2 regions of the Bacillus sp. ISL-35 genome follow, and region 2 is predicted to be linked to the other one. Evidence: riboswitches for the same ligand, from Rfam matches in the RefSeq annotation. Region 2 holds a riboswitch; the other holds the start of a gene.

Region 1 (3,142 bases), on a different contig from region 2:
CACAAGGATTTAATCCGACATGCCAATCAACGCGGCTTCTAAGTTACCTTTCACAGAAATATCCTCATAAATTGATCAGTATGGCCCGAAGATTATTGACCAGCGGAGAAATAGAACTTCAATTTGAAGGGCAAGCGATATCTTCATCATCCCTAGTGCGTTGCGAGTTAAAAGATTTGGTTCATATTGACTCTCTGTCAGCAGTCATGCTTCCCCACCTTGATGCAATTTATGGTGAAATGCTTAAAAGAGCTGCAGGCAGAGATTCCGATCCTCATAAATGGGTCAATAGCCAATTCCATATGGCAGGTGTTTTCCCAGGCTTTGCAGAACGGAATAAGAACAATGAACATGAATTTGTTGCTCTTTTCCATCATTTTTATTTTGCAGGAGCTGACACTATAAAGAAACATTTGCCGCAGCCAGCGGGAATCTTGATGTATGACAGGAAAGGCAACCTTCTTGGCCCGCATGCGATTTTGATTCAAAGAGTCGAAGCTAAACAGGATGGGGATTTGCGGGTTTACTTTTTTAATCCTAATAACGATAGTCTACAGCACTGGTACAATGGCGTCATGACCAGTGTCAGGGATAACGGTGAACAACATGGCGAGGCATCACTTAGATTTGAGGATTTCATTAAATGCTTGTATGCCTTTCATTTTCCTGATCAATCCGCTGCAGACCAATAACCCGGCCGGGAAGCATATGCTGTCCCGGTTTTTCATTTGGCAACAAAAAGATGCTGGTTAAGAAGCTGTCTTGATTTTTTTGAAAAACGAAGAAATACTGTGCTTCAGTGAGCTAGATAGTGATTTTCCAGGAGTATTCATTTAAATTGGATTAAAAGGGCTGTTTTTGCTGTTCTTTTCCTGCTTTACAACTCGAAAGGCAGAGGAGTATGATTACTACAGTTTTAAAAAATATACTCTCTTTTCGGCGAAGGTTTTACGAAAAAGAGTCTAATTCAATGAGTTTCATATTTCTAAATCGCTGAATCCGGCAGGAGCGGGGGAACCATTTTGTGGATGCATCCACTTGGGGTGAAGCCTTTTTAAAAGGCGGGGCTATTCTGAGTCCTAATCCGACAGCTAACTTCGCAAGCGTTGCAGAAGAGGAAGATGAAGCTTGTGTGACGACTATTCAAAAGTCCACAAGGCTGAAATCTTTTAGCCTCTGGGGGCTTTTTTGTTTTGCATGATTTTTGATACGCCGGCATGATCAGGATCCAGTTAGACAAAAGTCCCTGCAAAGAAATATTCGACGAATAATTCCTCATACTAAGGAAAGAGGGAAGGGCCATGCGCAGTAAAATGTTTTTCAGTCTGGACCCGCCAAAAGTGCTTGTCGTCGGGTTCGGCGCAATTATTCTGTTAGGGACATTGTTGCTTTCGTTGCCATCCTCCACAGTTGATGGCAAAGGCCTCCCGTTATTGGATGCCTTGTTTACCGCAACATCAGCAACTTGTGTAACAGGCCTTGTTGTCGTCGACACAGGTGATACCTTCACCACATTTGGGGAAATGGTCATTCTGTCCATGATCCAGATTGGCGGGCTTGGATTCATGAGCTTTGCCACTTTGCTTGCATTTATTTTAGGAAAAAGAATTTCATTCAAAGAAAGGCTGATTATCCAGGAGTCATTGAATAACGAGACTGTCGAAGGGATTGTCAGGCTCGTGAAACGGATTTTCCTTTTTACAGCGGTAATTGAGATTACCGGCGGAATCATTTTGTCTCTGCGATTTTCACAGGAGATGGCTGCAGGAAAAGCCATTTATTTTGGTTTTTTTCACGCCGTTTCGAACTTTAATAATGCCGGCTTTGATTTGATGGGCGGATTCAAAGGGCTTACGGCCTATTCAGCAGACCCAATTGTCAATATCACCATGATCACTCTGATCAGTTTGGGCGGAATCGGATTCATTGTCATGAACGAGCTTTATGAATATCGACGTACAAGAAAAATTTCGCTGCACTCGAAACTCGTTCTGTCCGTTTCCGGTGTCCTGGTGTTGGCCGGCGCGCTGATGATTTTCATTCTTGAATACAACAACCCATCGACCTTGAAGCCCTTGTCGATGACTGGTAAAATGTTCGGGGCGCTATACCAGGCTGTTACACCAAGAACAGCTGGATCCAATACCTTGAATATCCCGGACCTTAAACAGTCCACCTTGTTTTTGATCATTTTTCTGATGTTCATAGGTGCATCGCCAGGGTCAACAGGCGGAGGTATCAAGACTACCACCTTTGCAATCCTGTTAGGCGCAGTTAAATCGCAGATCCGCGGCTGTGAAGATGTCACTTTTTTTGGCAGACGAATGGACAACAGCATTATTTCAAAGGCACTGACGGTTACGCTGATTGCGCTATTTTTAGTAGGTTCGATTACAATGGTTTTGACGATTACGGAACCGGGGAAAGACTTTTTGATGCTCTTTTTCGAGGCTGTATCGGCCTTTTCAACTGTCGGCCTATCAATGGGCTTGACGCCTGATCTGTCATCATATGGAAAGATCCTGATTCTTATTACGATGTTTGCGGGCCGTGTTGGTCCATTGACACTTGCTTATGCAGTGGCAAGAAAAAGAAAAGAAACACATTATCGACATCCAGCTGGAAAAGTGATGATTGGGTAGGAGGATATTAATATGGCAAAGCAATATGCAGTAATTGGGATGGGGCGCTTCGGTTCGAGTGTCGCCACCACCCTTTATAATGAAGGACATGAAGTTCTGGCGATTGATAAAAGTGAGCAGCATATCGAGGAATATAAAGAGTTTGTTACCCATGCTGTGATCGGCGATTCGACCGACGAGCAAACATTGCGGGCAGTTGGAATCAGAAATTTTGAGACGGTCATTGTGGCCATTGGAGATGATATTCAGGCGAGCATCCTCACCGTCCTGATTTTAAAAGAGATGGGCGTTTCCAATGTTGTGGCGAAAGCACTCAACAAACACCATGCACAGGTATTGTTCAAGGTAGGGGCGGACAAAGTCATCTTCCCTGAACGGGACATGGGAGAACGCGTTGCCCATCAGCTGATGGCGTCCCCGAATGTATTGAATTTCATTGAGCTTTCAGATGATTACAGCATTGAAGAAATCAAGCTGCCAATGAGCATGGCCGGCAAAAA
Region 2 (3,142 bases):
GCTGTCAGAAAAAGCTCGTGATCTTGACAGGTTTGAAGTACTAGGAGGGGAAGTTGTCAAAAAAAGACCTGCATTCAGACAAGTTTGAGGTGTTAAGAGGAAAAGCTGTCAAAAAAAGCTCGTGATTTAGACAAGTTTGAGGTGTTAAGAGGAAAAGCTGTCAAAAAAAGCTCGTGATTTAGACAGGTTTGAGGTGTTAGGAGGAAAAGCTGTCAGAAAAAACTCGTGATTTAGACAGGTTTGGGGTGTTAAGAGGAAAAGCTGTCAGAAAAAGCTCGTGATCTTGACAGGTTTGAGGTGCTAGGAGGAAAAGCTGTCAGAAAAAGCCCGTGATTTAGACAGGTTTGCGGTGTTTAGGGGAAAAGCTGTCAGAAAAAGCCCGTGATTCAGACAGGTTTGCGGTGATAGGAGTAAAAGCTGTCAAAAAAAAGCCCGTGATTCAGACAGGTTTGCGATGTTAGAGGGAAAGCTGTCAGAAAAAGTCCTGGGATTAATCAGGCCTGAGGGTGTTAAGAAGGTAGCCTGGGAAAATTGATGCAAGGTGAAATACATAACTGTACAAGACGAGTAACTATAAACAAAAAACCACTCTAAAGTGGTTTTTAATCCCGCATGGCTCCTGCTTCTCGGGAGGTCATGGCGCCTTGGCCTGCCTGTACATCTTTTTGGATTTGCTGTTTTACTTGCTGTGCATCTGTGCCGGCAAATCCGGGAGTTGTGGCATTGTCGCTTTTCGCGTTTTGTTGATCCTGTTGCATATTATGGTTTCCTCCTCAGTTATCGTTTTATCAGTATTAGTATTTACTGAAGTAATATCAATATATGCTAGGGAGACGGGGCCCCACGGAAGAGCTGTCCGTCGACTCTGAATCTGGTCTAAATTGTAAAATGGGCATTGACACCAATATAATATAGGAGTAATTTATATGTATTCATTTTTTAATAACGAAACCTTTTTGCTGAATCCTATGAGCGGGGGAACCATTTTTGGATAAATCGATTTTATCTTGGGGTGAATTTTAGCGCATGATGCTAAAAGGGGATGCTCTCAATCCCTAATCCGACAGCTAACTCCGTAAGCGCGGTTGAGAGAAGGGTCTTATGGCCATTCTTTATTTGAGATGGTCTTTTTGTGATTTTTAGGGATGGGGATTCCCATTATAAGTTGAAAAGTAAAGAAGGGGTATATTTGGTCAATATATTGAAAAAGAATCGTTTGAAACCGGCTCAAATCATTGTTTTGTTTTATGTTTTCGCTGTTTTGATCTCAGCCGCGCTGCTTAGTTTGCCAGTCGCGTTGAAGCCGGGGGTTAGCTGGGAATTTATTGATGTCTTGTTTACCGCAGTGAGTGCGGTGAGTGTAACAGGTCTTGGGGTTGTATCCACACCGGATACCTTCAGCACAACCGGCATTTTTATCCTGATGTTTATCCTCCAGTTCGGCGGAATCGGGATCATGACGCTGGGTACATTTTTTTGGCTGGTGCTGAGAAAAAAGATCGGCCTTAAAGACCGGCAGTTAATCATGACGGACCAGAACCAGTCCCAAATGTCGGGCCTGGTCAAACTGATGAGGCAGATATTGACCATCATCCTGTTGATCGAGGCGCTGGGAGCATTGATATTAGGGACTTATTTTCTAGGTTATTTTCCGACATGGGAGGAAGCGTATCTTCAGGGAACGTTTGCGGCTGTCAGTGCAACAACAAATGCAGGGTTTGATATTACGGGAAGCTCCATGATTCCATTTGCGCATGATTACTTCGTGCAAACCGTGAACATCATTCTTCTGACCCTGGGAGCGATAGGATTCCCAGTCCTGATCGAATTGAAGGAGTTTCTCCTGAATCGTAAAAAACACAAACGAGCCCATTTTTCTTTGTATACCAAGGTGACGAGTTTGACCTTTTTTGCACTGATGTTCTTCGGTGCATTCGCCATCTTGCTTTTTGAGTATAATCACTTTTTTAAGGATTACAATTGGCATGAGTCCTTCTTCTTTGCCTGGTTTCAATCATCTTCCACCAGGAATGGCGGCCTTGCTACAATGAATGTCAGTGATTTTTCTGACCCGACATTGCTGCTGCTGTGCTTTTTGATGTTTATTGGGGCATCACCAAGTTCGGTGGGCGGGGGAATAAGGACGACCACTTTTGCCGTGATTCTATTGGTCATCGTTAACTTTGCAAGAGGGCATAACTCGATCAAGGTATTTGGCCGTGAATTGCATGAAGAAGATGTCCGGAAGTCAGTGGTCGTAAGCTTTTTGGCGATCATTCTGTGTTTTGCGGCGGTGGTCATTTTGAATGCAACAGAGAAGTTCTCGATGATGGAAATCATGTTCGAGGTCAGTTCCGCATTTGGGACAACTGGTTTATCAATGGGGATTACGCCTGATCTGAGTTACGCAGGGAAGGTCGTCATCATTGCCATGATGTTCATTGGAAGAATCGGGATCCTTTCCTTCATTTTCTTGTTCAACCGTGGAAAAGCAGAGCCGAAGTGCCATTATCCAAAAGAAAGATTGATTGTTGGCTAGAAATTTGAATAAAACAAACGCTGTTGATCACAGGATCAACAGCGTTTGTATTTTATAACGATATCTTCATGAATTTGCTGACATCCTTAAAACCCATTTTTTCATATAATTTCATTGCTGTTTCATTGTGTGAATAAACATTCAGCCTTACATCACTATATCCATTTTTACGAAACTCATTTAAAGCTTCCTCCATCAACAATTTGGAGTAGCCTTTGCCTCTGTATGGCGCTTTTACATAAAGGTCATTGATCCAGCCGATTTCATCACCCGTTAAGTAATCAAATGCCTTATCAATTTGAACCCATCCAACAAGTGTGTCGTCATCCATCAAGCAAACAAAATAAGCATCATATTTGGCGGAATGCTCATATGCTTCAATCATTTTTTGCTGATTATCATCTGATTCGTGATTCGTTGCTTCTTTACGGTTTATCCCAGCATATTCATAGATTTCGTGGATCTCCGTTTCGGAAGCCACTTTAAAGCTCAGCCCCATACCTTCCACCCTCTTAAATAAATTCTAGCTTTATAAATATACGACATTTGTTCACAAAGTCCTTTTTCAAGGTTCAGGTCCCGCAATTGGTGAAACCCTGTTTA

The links. A riboswitch is a leader RNA that binds a small molecule or an ion and turns the genes downstream of it on or off. The one in region 2 is predicted to bind cyclic di-AMP.
Region 1: another riboswitch for cyclic di-AMP. It lies ahead of J7E38_RS09050 (TrkH family potassium uptake protein); the one in region 2 lies ahead of J7E38_RS15695 (TrkH family potassium uptake protein).

What each region holds. Positions count from the first base shown of each region.
Region 1 covers NZ_JAGGQK010000004.1:618,643-621,784, forward strand. Annotated here, with positions in the region: gene J7E38_RS09040 (hypothetical protein) at 1-692, shown strand, start outside; cyclic di-AMP (ydaO/yuaA leader) riboswitch at 982-1,122, shown strand; gene J7E38_RS09050 (TrkH family potassium uptake protein) at 1,302-2,642, shown strand; gene J7E38_RS09055 (potassium channel family protein) at 2,655-3,142, shown strand, end outside.
Region 2 covers NZ_JAGGQK010000011.1:94,766-97,907, forward strand. Annotated here, with positions in the region: gene J7E38_RS15690 (hypothetical protein) at 603-758, opposite strand; cyclic di-AMP (ydaO/yuaA leader) riboswitch at 948-1,097, shown strand; gene J7E38_RS15695 (TrkH family potassium uptake protein) at 1,190-2,539, shown strand; gene J7E38_RS15700 (GNAT family N-acetyltransferase) at 2,592-3,038, opposite strand.